3 regions of the Streptomyces sp. NPDC001903 genome follow, and region 1 is predicted to be linked to each of the others. Evidence: riboswitches for the same ligand, from Rfam matches in the RefSeq annotation. Region 1 holds a riboswitch; each other region holds the start of a gene.
The links. A riboswitch is a leader RNA that binds a small molecule or an ion and turns the genes downstream of it on or off. The one in region 1 is predicted to bind thiamine pyrophosphate.

Region 2: linked by a shared signal. The riboswitch ahead of thiO (glycine oxidase ThiO) and the one ahead of ACFYZS_RS36040 (thiamine ABC transporter substrate binding subunit) in region 1 are both predicted to bind thiamine pyrophosphate.
Region 3: linked by a shared signal. The riboswitch ahead of thiC (phosphomethylpyrimidine synthase ThiC) and the one ahead of ACFYZS_RS36040 (thiamine ABC transporter substrate binding subunit) in region 1 are both predicted to bind thiamine pyrophosphate.

The regions. Positions count from the first base shown of each region.
Region 1 covers NZ_JBIASZ010000024.1:84,686-91,394, reverse strand. The annotation lists gene ACFYZS_RS36050 (phosphatidate cytidylyltransferase) at 1-859, shown strand, start outside; gene rlmN (23S rRNA (adenine(2503)-C(2))-methyltransferase RlmN) at 1,020-2,132, shown strand; TPP riboswitch at 2,207-2,316, shown strand; gene ACFYZS_RS36040 (thiamine ABC transporter substrate binding subunit) at 2,402-3,502, shown strand; gene ACFYZS_RS36035 (ABC transporter permease) at 3,544-5,160, shown strand; gene ACFYZS_RS36030 (ABC transporter ATP-binding protein) at 5,160-6,194, shown strand; gene ACFYZS_RS36025 (hypothetical protein) at 6,251-6,709, opposite strand, start outside.
Region 2 covers NZ_JBIASZ010000010.1:246,836-253,544, forward strand. The annotation lists gene ACFYZS_RS23270 (HD family hydrolase) at 1-299, opposite strand, end outside; gene ACFYZS_RS23275 (hypothetical protein) at 1,603-1,800, shown strand; gene ACFYZS_RS23280 (thiazole synthase) at 2,337-3,131, opposite strand; gene thiS (sulfur carrier protein ThiS) at 3,137-3,337, opposite strand; gene thiO (glycine oxidase ThiO) at 3,334-4,560, opposite strand; TPP riboswitch at 4,558-4,670, opposite strand; gene ACFYZS_RS23295 (NAD(P)/FAD-dependent oxidoreductase) at 4,775-5,995, shown strand; gene ACFYZS_RS23300 (Rv2175c family DNA-binding protein) at 6,075-6,440, shown strand; gene thiE (thiamine phosphate synthase) at 6,577-6,709, shown strand, end outside.
Region 3 covers NZ_JBIASZ010000004.1:193,874-200,582, reverse strand. The annotation lists gene ACFYZS_RS10535 (DUF5326 family protein) at 1-127, shown strand, start outside; gene ACFYZS_RS10530 (IclR family transcriptional regulator) at 424-1,170, shown strand; gene ACFYZS_RS10525 (SsgA family sporulation/cell division regulator) at 1,268-1,717, shown strand; gene ACFYZS_RS10520 (YibE/F family protein) at 1,812-3,221, opposite strand; TPP riboswitch at 3,294-3,437, shown strand; gene thiC (phosphomethylpyrimidine synthase ThiC) at 3,432-5,219, shown strand; gene ACFYZS_RS10510 (hypothetical protein) at 5,343-6,179, opposite strand; gene ACFYZS_RS10505 (metallophosphoesterase) at 6,330-6,709, opposite strand, start outside.

The DNA.
Region 1 (6,709 bases):
CCCGCCCTCGCAGGCACCGCAGGACGCCACGCCCCCGCCGAAGAAGCGGGCGGGGCGAGACCTGCGTGCCGCCATAGGGGTCGGTGTCGGCCTCGGTGCGGTGATCTTCGCTTCGCTGTTCATCGTCAAGGCGGTCTTCGTCGGCGTCATCGTCGTCGCGGTCGTCGTGGGCCTGTGGGAGCTCACCTCCCGGCTGCAGGAGAAGAAGGGCATCAAGGCCCCGCTCGTCCCGCTCGCGGTCGGCGGCGCCGCCATGGTCATCGCCGGATACGTCCGCGGGGCCGAAGGCGCCTGGGTGGCCATGGCCCTGACCGCGCTGGCGGTCCTGGTCTGGCGGATGACCGAACCGCCCGAGGACTACCTCAAGGACGTCACGGCGGGCGTCTTCGCCGCGTTCTACGTGCCCTTCCTGGCCACCTTCGTCGCGATGCTGCTCACCGCCGACGACGGTCCGGAGCGCGTGGTCACCTTCCTGCTGCTGACCGTGGTCAGCGACACCGGGGCCTACGCGGTGGGCTGGCGCTTCGGCAAGACCAAGCTGGCTCCGCGCATCAGCCCCGGCAAGACCCGTGAGGGGCTCTTCGGAGCGGTGGCCTTCGCGATGGCGGCCGGCGCGCTCTGCATGGAGTTCCTGATCGACGGCGGCGTCTGGTGGCAGGGCCTGCTGCTCGGCCTCGCGGTCGCGGTCAGCGCCACGCTGGGTGACCTCGGCGAGTCGATGATCAAGCGGGACCTGGGCATCAAGGACATGGGCACGCTGCTCCCGGGCCACGGCGGCATCATGGACCGGCTCGACTCGCTGCTGCCGACCGCCCCGGTGGTGTGGCTGCTGCTCGCCGCGTTCGTCGGCACCGGCTGAAACCGGGCTCCGCGGCTTCCGGCCGACGGGCGGTTCACCAGGGCAACCCCGCTGAGCTGGGACGACGTACGTCTGACGGCTTGGGGCGGGTCCGGGCGGTTACTCTTGAAAGGCGCGCTGCTTCTGCGGCGCGCCTTTCGTCTTACGAGGAGTACCAGCCATGGCCCGCCCTGTCCCGGGAGAGCTCACCTTCGTCGCCCCTCGCGGGGCCAAGAAGCCGCCCCGGCATCTCGCCGACCTCACCCCCGAGGAGCGTCGCGAGGCGGTCGCCGCGATCGGCGAGAAGCCCTTCCGGGCCAAGCAGCTCTCGCAGCACTACTTCGCCCGGTACGCGCACGACCCGGCCGAGTGGACCGACATCCCGGCGGGCTCGCGCGAAAAGCTCCAGCAGGAGCTGCTGCCCGACCTGATGAGCGTCATCCGGCACATCTCGTGCGACGACGACACCACGCGCAAGACCCTGTGGAAGCTGCACGACGGCACGCTCGTCGAGTCCGTGCTGATGCGCTACCCCGACCGGGTCACCATGTGCATCTCCTCGCAGGCCGGCTGCGGCATGAACTGCCCGTTCTGCGCCACCGGCCAGGCGGGCCTGGACCGCAACCTGTCCACCGCCGAGATCGTCCACCAGATCGTCGACGGCATGCGCGCGCTGCGCGACGGCGAGGTCCCCGGCGGACCGGCCCGGCTGTCCAACATCGTCTTCATGGGCATGGGCGAGCCGCTGGCCAACTACAAGCGGGTCGTCGGCGCCATCCGCCGCCTCACCGACCCCGAGCCCGACGGCCTGGGCCTGTCGCAGCGCGGCATCACCGTCTCCACCGTCGGCCTGGTCCCGGCGATGCTGCGCTTCGCCGACGAGGGCTTCAAGTGCCGCCTCGCGGTCTCGCTGCACGCGCCGGACGACGAGCTGCGCGACACCCTCGTCCCCGTGAACACCCGCTGGAAGGTCCGCGAGGTCCTCGACGCGGCCTGGGAGTACGCCGAGAAGTCCGGCCGCCGGATCTCCATCGAGTACGCCCTGATCCGCGACATCAACGACCAGGCCTGGCGCGGCGACCTCCTCGGCCGACTGCTCAAGGGCAAGCGCGTCCACGTCAACCTGATCCCGCTGAACCCGACGCCGGGCTCGAAGTGGACCGCCTCGCGCCCCGAGGACGAGAAGGCCTTCGTCGAGGCCATCGCCCGCCACGGGGTGCCGGTGACCGTACGGGACACCCGCGGCCAGGAGATCGACGGCGCCTGCGGCCAGCTGGCCGCCTCGGAGCGCTAGCCTGCGGTTTCCGCGGGCCTGCGGGCCCGCGGGCCCGATTCGGCCACGGGGTACCCTGTGGCCGAACCAATTGCATATTCCGACAGGGGAGCGCCACAGCGCTGAGAGTGCGGTAACCGTCATCCGCAGACCCTCTGAACCTCGCCCCGGTCATTCGGGGTAGGAAGTTCGGTCATCACTCAAGCTGTTGCGCCCTGCCCGGCGACCGCTCGCATGGAGCGCCGGGCAGGGCCGCGTCTTCTCCTGGTCATCCCAGGAGGAATTCACCAGTGAGCACCACCAAGAAGTTCGCGGGCGCGGCGCTCGCGGCCGCGCTCGGCGTCGCCACGCTCAGCGCCTGCGGCGGCGGGGGCAAGGACGAGTCCGCCTCCGGCGAGAGCGGCGCGCCGAAGTCCAAGACGGTCACGCTCGTCTCGCACGACTCCTTCAACGTGACCGACACGGTCCTCAAGGAGTTCGAGCAGCAGAGCGGCTACACGGTCAAGGTCCTGAAGTCCGGGGACGCCGGAGCCGCCCTCAACCAGGAGATCCTCACCAAGGGCTCCCCGCGCGGAGACGTCTTCTTCGGCGTGGACAACACGCTGCTCTCCCGCGCCCTCGACAACGGCATCTTCACCGCGTACGAGGCCAAGGGCCTGGCCGACGTGAAGCCCGAGTACGTGCTCGACAAGGAGCACCGGGTCACCCCGATCGACTCCGGCGACATCTGCGTCAACTACGACAAGGCGTACTTCGCCGACAAGAAGATCGCCCCGCCGCAGACGCTGGACGACTTGGTCAAGCCCGAGTACAAGAACCTGCTGGTCACCGAGAACGCGGCCACGTCCTCGCCGGGCCTCGGCTTCCTGCTCGCCTCCGTCGGCAAGTACGGTGAGGAGGGCTGGAAGGACTACTGGAGCAAGCTCAAGGCCAACGGCGTCGAGGTCGTCGACGGCTGGGAGCAGGCCTACAACGAGCGCTTCTCCGGCTCCGCGGGCGGCAAGAAGGCCAAGGGCGACCGGCCGCTGGTCGTCTCGTACGCCTCCAGCCCGCCGGTCGAGGTCCTGTACGGGGAGCCGCAGCCGGCCGAGGCCCCCACGGGCGTGGCCACCGGCACCTGCTTCCGCCAGGTCGAGTTCGCGGGCCTGCTCAAGGGCGCGAAGAACGAGGAGGGCGGCAAGGCGCTCCTCGACTTCCTGGTGGGCAAGAAGTTCCAGGAGGACATGCCGCTCCAGATGTTCGTGAACCCGGTGGTGAAGGACGCGAAGCTGCCGGAGCTGTTCACGAAGCACGGCGTGGTCATCGAGAAGCCCGAGAACGTGGCCCCCGAGACCATCGCCAAGAACCGTGAGCAGTGGGTCAAGGCATGGTCCGCGCTCGTCGTGAAGTAGGACGCGAGAGCGCGCGCGGTACGGCCGTCCGGCTCCTGCTGATGGCCGTGCCGCTCGCCTTCTTCGGGCTGTTCTTCGCCTACCCCGTGGCCGCGATCGTCGGCCGCGGGATCAAGACCGACGAGGGCTGGCAGTTCGGGCGGATCGGCGAGGTGCTGACCCGGCCCGACATCGCCGACGTGCTCTGGTTCACCACCTGGCAGGCGTTCGCTTCCACGGCGCTCACGCTCCTGATCGCACTCCCCGGCGCGTACGTCTTCGCGCGCTTCGAGTTCCCCGGCAAACAGCTGCTGCGCGCGGTGGTCACGGTCCCGTTCGTGCTGCCGACGGTGGTGGTCGGCACCGCCTTCCTGGCGCTGGTCGGGCGGGGCGGGCTGCTGGACGAGCTGTGGGGCGTCCGGCTGGACACCACCGTGTGGGCGATCCTGCTCGCGCACGTCTTCTTCAACTACGCCGTCGTCGTACGGACGGTCGGCGGGCTCTGGTCGCAGCTGGACCCGCGCCAGGAGGAGGCCGCCCGGGTGCTCGGCGCCGGGCGGTTCGCCGCCTGGCGGCGGGTGACGCTGCCCGCGCTCGGGCCGGCGGTGGCCGCGGCCTCGCTGATGGTGTTCCTGTTCACGTTCACCTCCTTCGGCGTCGTGCAGATCCTCGGCGGGCCCTCGTACGCCACCCTGGAGGTGGAGGTCTACCGGCAGACCGCGCAGCTGCTGGACCTTTCGACGGCCGCCGTCCTCACGATGGTCCAGTTCGCGGCGGTCGGCCTGATCCTCGGTATCCATGCCTGGACCGTGCGCCGGCGGGAGACCGCCCTGCGGCTCGTCGACCCGGCGCGGACCGCGCACCGGGTCCGCGGGCCGGCGCAGCGCGCCCTGCTGGGCGGGGTGCTGCTGACGGTGGCGCTGCTGATCGTGGCCCCGCTGGCGGTGCTGGTGGAGCGCTCCCTCGACGCGCCCGGCGGGTACGGGTTCGGCTTCTACCGGGCGCTCCAGGACGTGGGCGCGGGTGGCGGAACGTTCCTGGTGCCGCCGCTGGAGGCCATCTGGAACTCGCTGCAGTACGCGCTCGCCGCCACCGCCATCGCTCTGGTGATCGGGGGGCTCGCGGCGGCGGCACTGACCCGGCGCGCGGGCCGGTTCGTGCGCGGGTTCGACGCGCTGCTGATGCTTCCGCTGGGGGTGTCGGCGGTGACCGTCGGCTTCGGGTTCCTGATCACCCTGGACGAGCCGCCGCTGGACCTGCGGACCTCGTGGATCCTGGTGCCGCTCGCGCAGGCGCTGGTGGGCGTGCCGTTCGTCGTACGGACCATGCTGCCGGTGCTGCGCGCGGTGGACGGGCGGCTGCGCGAGGCCGCCGCCGTGCTCGGGGCGTCGCCGCTGCGGGCCTGGCGGGAGGTGGACCTGCCGCTGGTGCGGCGGGCCCTGCTGATCGCGGCCGGATTCGCCTTCGCCGTCTCCCTGGGGGAGTTCGGCGCGACCGTCTTCATCGCCCGGCCCGACCGGCCGACGCTGCCGGTGGCCGTGGCGCGGCTGCTGGGGCGGGCCGGTGAGCTGAACTACGGGCAGGCGATGGCCCTGAGCACGATTCTGATGCTGGTGTGCGCGGTGTCCCTGCTGGTGCTGGAGCGGCTGCGCCCCGACAAGACCTCGGGAGAGTTCTGATGACGTTGCTCGAACTGGCCGGGGTGTCGGTCCGCTTCGGTGAGCGTGCCGTCGTCGACGCGGTCGACCTGGAGGTCGCCGAGCACGAGATCGTGTGCGTGCTCGGGCCCAGCGGAAGCGGCAAGTCCACGCTGCTGCGGGTCGTGGCCGGGCTCCAGCCCGTCTCGGCGGGGCGGGTCCTGCTGGGCGGGGCGGACCAGGCGCGGGTGCCGGTGCACCGGCGGGGGGTCGGCCTGATGTTCCAGGACCACCAGCTGTTCCCGCACCGGGACGTGGCCGGGAACGTCGCGTTCGGGCTGCGCATGCGGGGCTCCGGGCGGGGTTCCGGGCGGGGCGCGTACGAGGCCCGGGTCGCGGAGCTGCTGGAGCTGGTCGGGCTCCCCGGGGCCCAGGGCCGCTCGGTGGCTTCGCTGTCGGGCGGTGAGCAGCAGCGGGTCGCCCTGGCCCGGGCGCTGGCCCCCTCGCCCAGGCTGCTGATGCTGGACGAACCGCTGGGGCAGCTGGACCGCGGGCTGCGCGAGCGGCTGGTGGTGGAGCTGCGGGGACTGTTCTCCCGGCTCGGGACCACGGTGCTGGCCGTCACGCACGACCAGGGGGAGGCCTTCGCACTGGCCGACCGGGTGGTGGTGATGCGGGACGGACGGATCGCGCAGGCCGGGACCCCGCTGGAGGTGTGGCAGCGGCCGGCCTCGGAGTTCGTGGCGCGGTTCCTCGGCTTCGAGAACGTGATCCCGGCGGTGGTGTCGGGCGGGGCCGCGGCGACGGCGTGGGGGAAGGTGCAGGTGCCGGCCGGGTCGCCGCAGGGGGAGCAGAACCTTTTGATCCGGCCCGCCGGGGTGGTGCCGGCGGCCGCCGGCCTGCGGTGCGAGGTGCTCGCGCGCACGTTCCGCGGGACCCATGTGGCGCTGCGGCTCCGGCCGGAGGCGGGGCCGGAGCTGGAGGCGGAGTGCGGGTTGGCCGGGGCGCCGGGGGTGGGTGACCGGGTGGCGGTGGCCTTCTCGCCGGCTGAGGTGGTCGTCCTCCCGGCGGCGTAGCCGCCGTCCGGGAGGGCCCCGCCCGGGGCTGCGCCCCGTACCCCGTACCCCGCGCCTCAGACGCCGGCGGGGCTGAGTTCTTCCGCCGGGGCTTCGTCCGCGCCCTCGTGGTTGCCGTACCAGGCGACCGCCACCGCGCCCGCGACGGCCAGGACGAAGCCGAGGACCGCCAGCCAGGCCAGGCCCGGGCGGGAGGCGTCGCCCAGCCACAGGACGCCGATCGCGCCCGGCAGGACGGTCTCGCCGACCACCAGCGCGGCCGTCGCGCCGTTCACCGAGCCGATCTGGAGGGCGACGGTGTGCAGGTACATGCCGCCGACGCCGGCCAGCACGATGGCGTAGAGCGCCGGGTCGGCGAGCAGCGTGCCGAGGTCGAAGGGGTCGATGCCGTCGAGGATCCGGACGCCGACGCCCAGCGCGCCGAAGGCCAGGCCCGACAGCAGGCCCGCCAGGATCGCCGCCCGGGAGCCCAGGAGCCGGACGGCCACGGTGCCGCCCGCGATGATCAGCAGGGT
Region 2 (6,709 bases), on a different contig from region 1:
GTCTGGTCGGCCGTGATCGCGGCGGGGTCGGCAGAGGAGGAGTACTTCTTGCCCAGGTGGTTCACGTCGCCACTGCGGGTTTCCTGGGTGTCGTGCCACACCGCGAGGAAGGCTGCGCGGGCCGGGTCGGCTCCCTCCAGCTTGGCGATGACGGAAGCGATCAGAGATGTGCGCCAGGAGTGCTCGGCCACGCTCTCGGGGTTGTTGACGCCGGCCATCCACCAGCCTGTGCGGCGTGCGTTCTTGAGCGTTCCGGCCTCGTAGAGGAAGTGCGCCACCGCGGACAGGTCGTCAGCCACGTCTGTCTCCTTCTCACGCCTCAGCGAGGCGGATCGCGTACCGAATGCCTTCGAGCTCGCGACGCGCTTCTGTCGAGGGCCCGGTCCCATCCAACAGCACGGGCATCCGGGCCCGCAGGTCTCGGGTGGGTTCACCAAGTACTGGAAGAGCTTGTGCCCTTGCCAGGTGGTGGCATCGGTTTCCACGATGAAGTCGTCGGACAGCTGGAGGTGCGCTGCCTCTCCGATCCAGTACGCCCAGTAGTTGAGGTTGGCGGTTTCGCCCAATTCATCGCCTTCGAGCGTGGTGGAGATGAAATGTCCCATGCGCTCTCGGTCACCTTGACGAGCCGCAACGGTGGCCACGGAACGGGCACTGAGCCAACGGGTGAGCCAGTCGTCGGGCCGCTCTGCCTTCTGCTGCTGCAGCAGCCAGTCGACGGTATCCGCTGCCTGGTCGTAGCCCACGAGGTACAGGGCTTGTCGGCGCAGCAGGAACTGATCAGCGTCTCGGGCCTCTTCGGCCGTCGTGCGCAGGTACTGGAAGAACCGGGTGCGTTCTACCGCAGCCAGCTCAGGCCCGTTTGGCACCGGGCCGCGACGGGAGCGACTCGAAGGCGGCAGCGCACGCATGGACTCCGGGGCTTCGCCGTTGAGTGGCCAGGCCAGGATTTCCACAAGGTCGCGTTGCATGACCCACAAGCCGAGAGGGCTGCCGTTGGTCGGCTCATCCCCTTCGAGGGCGCTCAGCAGCAGGACGTCTGCCTCCATCGCCTTTTCCAAGGCAGTGAGTAAGACTGCCGGATTCCCACCCCGCGATGGCATCCGTCGAGAGGTGAAAGGCCTCCGCGAGGCTGTCCTGCGTGTGTCCTAGCTGCTCCCGGATGACCCGGAAGACGTACCCAGAAACCGTTCCGAGGCGGTTGGGCCGTCGGCTTCCCGGACCAGCGGTCAGGGTGGCGCGCCCCTTGCCGACCACAGCACCTCCCTGATCTCGAATTCTTCGCCAAGTACCCGTACCAACGGTCACTTCGACCGGCAGGGTGACCTACCTACGCTCGTGTGCGCGGTAACAAACAGACCACTCAGCGTAGCGACATGGAGGCCGTCGTGAATGCGGCAGAGACAGGCGCAGCCGACGGAGGGCCTCCGTCCGGCAATCGCCCTTGTGGCTCCTGGTCGGAGCCGAAGGGTGCTTCCGCGCCCAGCCCGGCGCTTCTCACCCGAGCGCGCGCCGGCTGGGAGCACTTCGTCGATTCCATGGAGCAGGACGAAAATGAGTGAGTGCTACGAGTACATCCCGCACCGGCTCCTTCGTCGTCGCGTGCGCGACATTGCCTCCAGTGCCGAGGGCGAGCTGATGGCTGTGATCAACGAGAACGTCTCGGACAGCGGGGTGGAGCGATGGGTGCGGCTCGCCTACATCCGGGACGCGACCGGCCTCGAATTCACAACGGCAGTCCGCAACATCGTGCCCGCCGAGTACGTCGAAGCCCCGGAGGGCTGCCTGGACCGACGATGACCGCCGAGTCGACTCGCACGCAGACGGCCTGCGGACGCTGAGAGATGAGGAGCGCGTAGCGATCTGTTGCGCTTCGGTGGTCCGCAGGGCGGTCTGGTCGCTGTTTCATGCGGGTGCCGTCGCCGTTGGCCTGTATTGCGGGCGCAGCGGCGCAGGTGCGTGGTCGGCCGGCCCGTAGGCGGGTCGGCGCTTCGCTGAGGTGGCCGCTCCCGTTGCTCCTGCCCTCTGACCGTCCTTTCGGGGGTTTCCCGGCGGTCCTTGTCTTTCCGGGGCGGGGCGGTCGGTCAAGGGTGGCCGAAGGCCATCGCGTGGCGACGCGACGGAGGAGCGCCCTTGACGGGCCGGCGCGGCACGGAAGGACGATGGGACTGACGGGAAGCCCCCGAACCCTCTCCGATCCGGCCCAGGAGGGTACGGCTGACCCGGACCACCGGCCCGCGGACGAAGGGGCGGGTGGGCAGCCGCCGACCCGCCCCGGGGGGCCGAGGGGGAGATGGCGGGCGCGCGCCGTGGGACCCGTACCCACCCGCCCCCCGTCAGAACGCCGGGCGTTCCGGGTCCAGGGCGGCCCGGCCCTCGGTCGGGGAGGAGGCCTCCGCGAAGCGGCGCTGGGGGATGCGGCCCGCGCGGTGGGCCAGCCGGCCCGCCGAGATCGCGTCGCGCATGGCCGCGGCCATCAGGACCGGGAACTGGGCCCGGGTGACCGCCGAGGCCAGCATCACCGCTGCGCACCCCAGCTCCATCGCCAGTGCCACGTCCGAGGCCGTGCCCGCCCCCGCGTCCAGGATCACCGGAACACCGGCCCGCTCCGCGATCAGCTCGAAGTTGTGGGGGTTGCGGATCCCCATCCCCGATCCGATCGGCGACCCCAGCGGCATGATCGCCGCGCAGCCCACGTCCTCCAGCTTGTGGGCGAGGACCGGGTCGTCGTTCGTGTAGGGGAGGACGGTGAAGCCCTCGTCGACCAGGGTCTCCGCCGCGTCGAGGAGCTCCACCCCGTCCGGCAGCAGCGTCCGCTCGTCCGCCACCACCTCCAGCTTGATCCAGTCCGTGCCCAGCGCCTCCCGCGCGAGGCGCGCCGTCAGCACCGCCTCGCCCGCCGTGAAGCACCCGGCGGTGTTGGGGAGCACGGAGATGCCCAGGCGCGTCAGCACCGACAGCACGGAGCCCTGGACCGTCGGGTCCAGCCGCCGCATCGCCACCGTCGTGAGCTCGGTGCCGGAGGCGACCAGCGCCCGTTCCAGGACGTCCAGGCTCGGCGCCCCGCCCGTCCCCATGATCAGACGGGACGAGAAGGTCCGGCCGCCCAGCACGAAAGCGTCGTCCGCCATCGCGTTCAGCCCCCCTGTACCGCGGTGAGGACCTCGACCCGGTCGCCCTCGCCGACCGGCGTGAGCGGCCACTGTCCGCGCGGGACCACGGTCTCGTTCAGTGCCGCCGCGACGCCGGAGGGCGCCGCGGTGAGCGTGGCGACCACCGCGTCGAGGGTGGTGCCGGCCGCGATCTCGCGCGGCTCGCCGTTGACGGAGATGGTCATGCGTACGACTCCTGACGTGCGGTGGAGAACCGGCGCGGGGTGAAGGGGCGGGCGATCTCCGGCATCGTGCCGGTGGTCAGCAGCTCCGCCATCACGTCGCCGGTGAGCGGGGTCAGCAGCACCCCGTTGCGGTAGTGCCCGGTGGCCAGGTGCAGGCCGGGCAGGTCGGTCGGGCCGAGCAGCGGGGCGTTGTCCGGGGAGCCGGGCCGCAGCCCGGCCCGGGTCTCGGTCAGCGGCAGTTCCGTGATGCCGGGCACCAGCTCGTGGGCGTCGCGCAGGAGCTCGTACACCCCGCCCGCGGTGACCGTGGTGTCCCAGCCGAGTTCCTCGCTGGTGGCCCCGATGACGAGCTCGCCGTTCTCGCGCGGCACCAGGTACACGTGGCTGCCGCGCACCACCGCCCGTACGGTCCGCGACAGGAACGGCGCGTACGCCCGCGGCACCGCGAGCCGCAGCACCTGCCCCTTCACCGGCCGTACGGGGGGCAGGACCTGGGGCGGCACGCCGGCCAGCCGCCCGCTGAGCGAGCCCGCGGCCAGCACCACCTGGTCGGCGCGCAGCTCCGTGCCGTCGTCGAGCCGTACGCCGACGGCCCGGTCGGCGGCGGTCAGCAGCCGCTCCGCGGCCGCCCGGCGGATCTCCACGCCGGCGCCCTCGCAGGCGGCCAGCAGCGCGGCGGCCAGCCGGCGCGGATCGACCTGGTGGTCGCCGTCCACGCGCAGCCCGCCCCGTACGCCCGGGGCCAGCATCGGCTCCAGGCGCCGGCACTCGCGGCCGGTGAGCCACTCGGACTCCAGGCCGCAGCGGCGCTGGAGGGCGTGCAGCTCGCGCAGGTGCAGCCGGTCGTCGGCGTCGAGGGCGACGGCGAGCGTGCCGCAGGCGCGGTATCCGATGTCCATCCCGCCGCTGGCCTCCGCCAGCTCGGCGGCGAACTCCGGGTAGCGGGCGGCGGAGGCGAGGTTGATCCCCAGCAGGGTCTCCTCGCCGTAGTGCAGCTCGGTGACGGCGGCGAGCATGCCGGCGGCGACCTGTGCGGCGCCGCCGCCGGGCGCGGGATCGGCGAGCACGGTCCGCAGCCCGTGCCGGGCCGCCCGCCAGGCGGTGACCAGGCCGATGATCCCGCCCCCGATGACGAGGACGTCGGACCCTGTGGACCCTGCGGACCCTGCGGACCCTGTGGATCCGGGGGATCCCGCTTCGGATCCCTTCCGAGATGAGTGCATGGGCGTCCAGCCCCTCCCTTCGCCGGCATGACCCGGATCAGGTTCGTACGGTCGGAGGCCGCTCAGCCTCCCTCTCAGCCCGGTCCGCCCGGACTCCCGCGATAGGTACGGGCGCCAGCCTAACCCCGGCGCCGGGGGCGGGTAAGGCTGCCTCCCCGGCCGCCGTGCCGGGCCGTTGTTCCTGACGAGCCGTCAGATCGCTAGGCTGGGCGGCGTGAGCGAGCAGACGGAACAGACTCAGAGCGGCGTCGTCATCGTCGGCGCCGGAATGGCCGGAGTGCAGACCGCGGTCGCGCTGCGGGAGCAGGGGTGGCGCCGCCCGATCACCCTGCTGGGCGCCGAACCCCACCAGCCGTACGACCGGCCTCCGCTGTCGAAGGCGGTGCTGCTCGGCAAGGCCGAGGACTCCGCGTTCGACGTGGACTTCGAGGGGCTCGGCATCGTGCTGCGGCTCGGGGTGGAGGTCACCGGGCTGCGGGCCGCCGAGCGCGAGCTGGACACGGAGGCGGGTCCGGTCCCGTACGACGTCCTCGTCCTGGCGACCGGCGCCGAACCGCTGACCCTGCCCGGGTCCGAGGGCGTCCCCGGGGTACACCTGCTGCGCACCCTGGACGACGCGGCCCGGCTGCGGCCGGTGCTGGCCCGCACGCCGGCGACCGTGGTGGTCGGGGCGGGCTGGATCGGCGCCGAGTTCGCCACCGCGGCGCGCGAGGCGGGCTGCGCGGTGACCGTGGTCGAGGCGGCGGACCGGGTGCTGGCGGGGGCGCTGCCCGCGGAGGTCGCGGCTCCCATGGCCCACTGGTACGAGGAGGCCGGGGCCGCCCTGCTGACCGGCGCCAAGGTCTCCTCGGTGGAGTCCGGGCGGGTCCTGCTCGCGGACGGGCGGGAGCTGCCGGCGGGCGCCGTGGTCGTGGGCATCGGGGCCCGGCCGGCGACCCGGTGGCTCGCGGACTCGGGCGTCGAGCTCGGGCCGGAGGGCGCGGTCACGGCGGACGAGTACCTGCGGACCACCGTGCCCGGGGTGTACGCGGTCGGCGACTGCGCCTCCTTCCCGTCGGCCCGCTACGGGGCGCGGCTGCTGGTGCACCACTGGGACAACGCCCTGCAGGGGCCGCGGGTGGTCGCGGCGAACATCGTGGCCGGGAGCGCGATGCAGGTCTACGACCCGGTGCCGTACTTCTGGTCGGAGCAGTTCGGGCGCTTCGTGCAGTACGCGGGGCACCACGCGGGCGCCGACGAGCTGGTGTGGCGCGGGGACCCCGCCGAGGCGGGCTGGTCGGTGTGCTGGCTCCGGGGCGGGGCGCTGGCCGCGGTCCTGGCGGTGGGCCGGCCGCGGGATCTGGCGCAGGGGCGGAAGCTGATCGAGACGGGCGCCCCGGTGGATCCGGCCAAGGTCGCCGATTCCGCGGTCCCGCTGAAATCGGCGCTGGTCTAGGGGGTCTCCGGCGGCGGCGGGGACCCGGACGGGTCGGCCCGGGTACCGGGTGTCGGTGCGAGGTGGCAGGCTTGTGCCCGTGACCGAGATTGACGCAAAGATCGATGCCCTTGTCCCCGCCTGGCTGTACGTCCCCGACATCGCCGAGATGCTCGACATCGAAGTGACCCGGGTCCGCCAGCTGGTCAAGGAAGGTCAGCTGATCGCCGTACGCCGGGGCGAGAACCGTTCGCTCCAGGTGCCCGCCCCCTTCATCGACGGTGACAAGATCGTCAAGGGCCTGCCCGGCCTGCTGACCGTGCTCCGCGACGACGGCTTCTCCGACGAGGAGATCCTGGAGTGGATGTTCACCCCGGACCCGACCCTGCCCGGCACCCCCGCGCAGGCGCTGAGCGAGAATCGCGGCACGGAGGTGAAGCGCCGCGCTCAGGCGCTCGCCCTCTGACCCGAGAGACCCGAGAGACCGGAGAGACCCGGGCGGCCGGAGCAACCCGGCGGCCCGGGTGATCCGAGCCGCCTGATCCATCCGCGGTGCGCGGGCCCTGGACGGCCCGTGCACCGCATCCACCCCGGGGGTACCCATGTCCGCGATCGTGTCCGCGAGCGCCCAGCTGTCCGACGCCCGGCTCTACCTGTGCACGGACGCCCGCAAGCGGCAGGGGGACCTCCCCGAGTTCCTCGACGCGGTCCTGGCCGGCGGCGTGGACATCGTCC
Region 3 (6,709 bases), on a different contig from region 1:
CATCCTCGGCGCCCTGATCTCGTTCGTCTTCAAGCTGCTGCTGTTCGTCGCACTCGTCGGCGGCCTGATCTTCGTCGTGAAGAAGTTCACCGGCAGCGGTTCGAAGTCCTCCTCCCGCGACTGGTAGCTCTCGGAGCCCAGCTCCCTGGCCCCGGGTCAATGCAGGGGATTAACCCGGGCGGGGGAACGTGAGGTGGCAAACCGCCCACACCGTGGGAATCGGCGGATAGAGTGGCAATCTGTGCCGTTTCCTGGGCGCCGGACGCCGTCGGTGCCGCCCTGACCTGTGGTTTTCTCTAGTGCTGGCTGAGTGCGACTCCCAGGAGCCGCGGCGCGTGCGGGGGTGGCCCCCGCAGGGCGGGCCCTCCCCAGGTCCGCCGCCACGCCTGGGGGTGAGCTTTGTCTTCGGTTCACAATGCCGGTGTGCCGACGCTGATCGGTTCGGTGCAGCGCGCGTTGAGGCTGCTCGAAGCAGTGGGTTCCCACAGCGAGGGAGCCCCGGCGAAACAACTGGCGCGCGAGGCCGGGCTCCCCCTCCCCACCGCGTACCACCTGCTGCGCACCCTCACGCACGAGAACTATCTCCGGCGTGAGGGTGGAGTGTTCGTGCTCGGCGCCGCCGCCGGGCGGCTGGCGGGCGGCGGACTGCAGCAGAAACGTCGCAGCATGATCCTCGACTCCCTCGCGCACTTCCGCGACGCGGTCGGGGCCCCCGTCTACTTCGCAGTGTTCCGCGAAGGTGAGATCGAACTCGTGGGAGTCTCGGACACCCCGGCCAGCCCCGCGGTCGAGGAGTGGGCCGATTTCCGCGCGACCGGCCATGCGCACGCCATCGGGCAGTGCCTGCTGGCCCAGCTCGACGAGAAGACGCGCAGGGACTACTACGAGCGGCACCCGGTCGAGGCCGTCACCCAGTACACCGTCCGGGATCAGAGAGCCCTCGAAGATCGCATCGGCTCTCTCGGACGGATGGAGCCGGTTACGGAGCGTCAGGAGTACGCGCTGGGCACTGTCTGTGCAGCCATCCCCATCACCGCGGGCGATACCGCCGCAACAATGGCGATTTCTCTCCCTTTGCACCAGCAGGAACGATTGCTGTATGTGGTCGATCGACTACGGAGTGAAGTAGGCGCGCTGTTGAGCACCCTCTCGTTCTCTATCAGTATCTGAAAACTCACTCCTTGTGATCTGCATGAGCTTCCACCACCCTTGTCAAGAGGGCCCTGGGGGATCATTCCTGGCCACTTCCACTACAGCGGGGTAGTCCATGCGCGAGTCGGTACAGGCAGAGGTCATGATGAGCTTCCTCGTTTCCGAGGAGCTCTCCTTCCGGATCCCGGTGGAACTCCGGTACGACACCCGTGACCCCTACGCAGTGCGCCTGACGTTCCACCTTCCCGGAGACGCCCCCGTGACCTGGGCGTTCGGCCGGGAGCTGCTCCTCGACGGCATCAACAAGCCGTGCGGCGACGGGGATGTGCACATCGCCCCCACCGACCCCGAGGAACTGTCCGACGTTCACATCCGGCTCCAGGTCGGCTGCGACCGGGCCCTGTTCCGCGCCGGCGCGGCGCCGCTCGTCGCGTTCCTCGACCGTACCGATCGGCTTGTTCCGCTCGGTCAGGAGCGCAACCTCGGTGACTTCGAGGAGAACCTCGACGAGGCGCTGGACCGGATCCTGGCCGAGTCCCGGCAGAACGAGCAGAACGCGGGCTGAGCGGACCGACCGGGCGAGCAGAGCGGGCCGACCGTCCGAGCCGAGCCGAGCGTACGTGCCGAGTTGCCCCGGGCCCCCGAGCCACCCGGGTCGCTCAGCGCTTGCGCCGCCGTCCCCGGCCGCCGCGGACCGGCCCCGAGGCCGCCGCTCCGGCCGGGGATCCCGGCCGGTCGGCGGAGACCACCAGCGCGGCGAGCGCGGTGGTCACCGGGACCGAGGCCACCAGGCCGATCGACCCGACGAGGGTCCGTACGATCTCCTCCGCGACCAGCTCGCTGTTGGCCACCGAGCCCATGCTGCTGTTCGCGATCGAGAACAACAGCAGCAGCGGAAGCGCCGCGCCCGCATAGGCCAGTACCAAGGTGTTGACCACCGAGGCGATGTGGTCGCGGCCGATCCGGATGGCTGCCCGGTACAGGGCACGGGACCCCATCGAGGAATCGGCCTGGTGGAGTTCCCAGACCGCCGATGTCTGGGTGACCGTCACATCGTCGAGCACACCCAGGGATCCGATGATCACGCCCGCGAGCAGCAGACCGCTCATGTCGATGTCCGGGTAGAGCCCGTGGATCAGCCCCGTGTTGTCGTCGGTGTTGCCGCTGAGGAACGCCCAGTCGACGAAGACCGAGCCGAGCAAGCCGATCAGCAGCAGCGATACGAGCGTGCCCAGGACGGCGACGGACGTACGGGCGCTCAGGCCGTGGCACATGTAGAGCGCGATGAGCATGATGGCGCTGGCCCCGACGACCGCGACGAGCAGCGGGTTCGAGCCCTGCAGGATCGCCGGGAGGATGAAGAGGGTCAGTACGCCGAAGCTGACGACCAGTGCGACCAGTGCGAACACGCCGCGCATCCGCCCGACGACGACCACGGCCACCGCGAAGCTGCCGGCCAGTACCGCCAAGGGAAGCTTGCGGTTCACGTCGACCACGGAGTACTGGAGGTCTCGGGGCGCGTCCGGCGCGTACGCGACGACCACCTCCTGGCCCTCCTCCAACTGCCGTGGCGCGCCCGGCTGGACGATCTCGATGAACGTGCGGCCCTTGTCCGGCCCGGTGCCGACCTCGACGGTGGCCTTCTTGCAGTCGCCGGTCTGCTCGGCCCGGGTCTGGCGGCCCTCCGGAGTGGAGACGCTGCCCGTGGTCGGCACCTGCGAGGCGTTCACCGATTTGCAGTCGACTTGTTCGAGCGCGACGACCCGGCCCTGCTGGGTCTGCCGGTCGAAGCCGACCCCGGAGCGCTCGTGGGCGGGGGCGCCGCCCGGCCAGAGCACCACCATGCCGACGAAGACGGCGACGGCGAAGGGGATCAGGACCGCGGCGATGACCTTGCGCAGGTGCTTCGAGACGGGAGCCGCCGGCCCGTGGCCGTGGGAATGACCGTGGGAGTGGGCCGGGGCTGGGCTCTGGTCATGGCCGTGGTCATGCCCGTGGCCCACGTGTGCGTGGTCGGTGTGACCCGGGGGCTCTGTGGGCGAGGAGGGAGGCTGCGGCGAGGACGTCACCGGCAGATCATCGCAAGAGTTGAGGGGGCCCACTGTTCAGCACGCCACAGATGACGCTAGCGTGGGGGCACCTTTGCACAACGCGGGAGCTCGGAGCACCGGGCTGAGAGGGCGCTGATCACCGTACGCAGCACACATGCGGACGGGAAGAGGCTGCGTCGACCGCCGAACCTGTTACCGGGTAATGCCGGCGTAGGGAGATCAGGTCTCATGACCATTCAGGACGCACGCACGCCTGCCGTCAGCCAGGACGCCGACGGCCAGACCGAGCGCCAGCCCGGCTGGCACAAGGGATACCTGGCGGGCTCCCGGCCCGACCTCCGGGTGCCGGTCCGCCAGGTCCACCTCACCAACGGCAAGGACGTGACGCTCTACGACACGTCCGGTCCGTACACCGACCCGCAGATCGAGACCGACGTCCGCCGGGGCCTGGCGCCCCTGCGTGAGAACTGGATCATCGGCCGCGGCGACACCGAGGAGTACGCGGGCCGTCCCGTGCGCCCCGAGGACGACGGCATCAAGCACACCTCGCCGCGCGGTGGCCTCAAGAACCTCGACGCGGTCTTCCCGGGCCGCCCGCGCCAGCCCCGCCGAGGCCGTGGCGGCGCCGCCGTCACCCAGCTCGCGTACGCCCGCCGCGGAGAGATCACTCCGGAGATGGAGTACGTCGCGATCCGGGAGAACGTCTCCCCCGAGGTCGTCCGCGAGGAGATCGCCGCGGGTCGCGCGGTGCTTCCCGCGAACGTGAACCACCCGGAGATCGAGCCGATGATCATCGGCAAGCGGTTCCTGGTGAAGGTCAACGCCAACATCGGCAACTCCGCCGTCACCTCCTCCATCGAGGAGGAGGTCGACAAGATGACCTGGGCCACCAAGTGGGGCGCCGACACGGTCATGGACCTCTCGACCGGCCGCAACATCCACACCACCCGCGAGTGGGTCCTGCGCAACTCCCCGGTCCCGATCGGCACCGTGCCGCTGTACCAGGCACTGGAGAAGGTCGACGGCCGTGCCGAGGACCTGACCTGGGAGATCTACAAGGACACGGTCATCGAGCAGGCCGAGCAGGGCGTCGACTACATGACGGTCCACGCCGGCGTGCTGCTGCCGTACGTGCCGCTGACCGCCCGCCGCAAGACCGGCATCGTCTCCCGCGGCGGTTCGATCATGGCCGCCTGGTGCCTCGCGCACCACAAGGAGAACTTCCTCTACACGAACTTCGAGGAGCTCTGCGAGATCCTCGCGACGTACGACGTCACGTACTCGCTGGGCGACGGCCTGCGCCCCGGTTCCATCGCGGACGCCAACGACGCCGCGCAGTTCGCGGAGCTGAAGACGCTGGGCGAGCTGAACACCATCGCCAAGCGGCACAACGTGCAGACCATGATCGAGGGCCCGGGCCACGTCCCGATGCACAAGATCAAGGAGAACATCGACCTTCAGCAGGAGATCTGCGAGGAGGCGCCGTTCTACACGCTCGGCCCGCTGACCACGGACGTCGCCCCGGCGTACGACCACATCACCTCGGGCATCGGCGCCGCGATGATCGCCTGGTGGGGCACCGCGATGCTCTGCTACGTCACGCCCAAGGAGCACCTGGGCCTGCCCAACCGCGATGACGTGAAGACCGGCGTCATCACGTACAAGATCGCTGCGCATGCGGCGGACCTGGCCAAGGGCCACCCGGGCGCCCAGGAGTGGGACGACGCCCTGTCGGACGCGCGCTTCGAGTTCCGCTGGGAGGACCAGTTCAACCTGGCCCTCGACCCGGACACGGCCCGCGAGTTCCACGACGAGACGCTCCCGGCCGAGCCGGCCAAGACCGCGCACTTCTGCTCCATGTGCGGTCCGAAGTTCTGCTCGATGAAGATCTCCCAGGACATCCGCCGTGAGCACGGTGGGGACCTGAAGGCCGACGAGATCGAGGCGGGCATGGCGGAGAAGTCCGCCGAGTTCGCGGCGAGCGGGAACCGGGTGTACCTCCCGCTGGCGGACTGACCCCGCCCGTGACGGCCGGCGCTGCTCTGGGGAGGTTGAGGGGGCTTCCCAGGGCAGTGTCCCGGCCCGTCACGCGATGTTTCACGTGAAACACGGACAGGCGGCCCGCTGCGGGCCGCGGCGCTACTGAGCGCCGCCGTCCGGGCCGGTGAAGTCCGGACTCGTGAAGTCAGGCGGGGTGTAGCCGGGGCGGGGGCCCTGTGAAGGGGACCCCGGACTGGTGAAGTCGGGCCGGGTGTATCCCAGATTGGGGATGCGCCCGGCCTTCGGCGTGTGCGGGGCCGGAAACGCCGGACCCGCCGGTCCCGCGCTCGGATCGGCCAGCGCGTCCCGCAGGAACGGCAGGATGCCCCGTTCCAGCAGGGCCTGCCGCCAGGCCTCGCGGGCCCGCGTGACCTCGTCGGGTATCGCGTCGGCCTCGTCCTCGGCCACCACCTCGGTCGCCCGGTTGCGGACGGCCGTCACCAGCAGCCCGATCACGGCGAACACCAGCGACACCACGGTCAGCGCGCCGAACAGCCAACCCGCCGTCAGCATCGTCTCCGCGAAGGCCGGTTCGGGTTCGACCGCCTTCAGGATGTAGCCAACCAGCAGGAAGATCAGCATCGCGGTGCCCGCCAGGACCGGCGCGAGCACTGCGACGACGGCGCTGACGCCCGCACCGTCCTCGCCCTCACCCTGCAGCCCGGAACCTTGGTCCCCGGCCGAGCCGGGGGTGGACAGGACCTCGTCGCGCCGCTCTCCGCGGAGTTTCACGTAGTGGTCGTACTCGGCCGCGGCCGCGGCCGTGAGCAGGGAGCTGGCCCCGATGGCCATCGTGCGCAGTTGTTCGGCGTTCAGGCGCTCACCGAGGGCGGCGAGCTCGGGCCGTTCGTGCGCGGTGCGCAGCGCCTCGTCGAGGAGCCGATCGAACTCGGGTCGGTCTTCGGTCAGCAGGTGCGGAGCGCTGTTCATGTGCATCCCCCGATGCTCCGTAGGGACCGGTTTGCCCGCGTAGACCCGGGCGCCGGCACAAACGGAGGAGAGCCTGCTACGGATAGGGCGATGGTAGAGCGCCCATGCCACGCCGTGACAGGGGCTTTCCCGAAATTACCCCCCTTCTGATAACCGTCAGTCGTTCAGGGGGAGTTGCACGACCAGCAGCTTGCCCGCCATCGTGACCCCGCCGTCCATCGCGATGGCGAGCCCCTCCGCGTACACGTGCGGGCCGTTCACGGCCTCCGGTCCGCGCGACTCGTCGCCGTCCTCGGTGCCCACCTCGCCCAGCAGGTACGGGATCGGGCTGTGCCCATGGACCACGCGGCCGCCGCCGTAGGTGTCGAGGAGTTCGCGTACGGCCTGCGGGCCGGTCTCCTCGTCGCGGAACGCGAACCGCTTGGTGAACTTGCGGAACAAGTCCCAGGTGATGTCGGCGTCGTTGCGGTTGAGCAGCTCGTGGATGGTGTCGTTGACGTCCTCGATGGAGTCGCCGTAATCGAGGTACGCGGTGG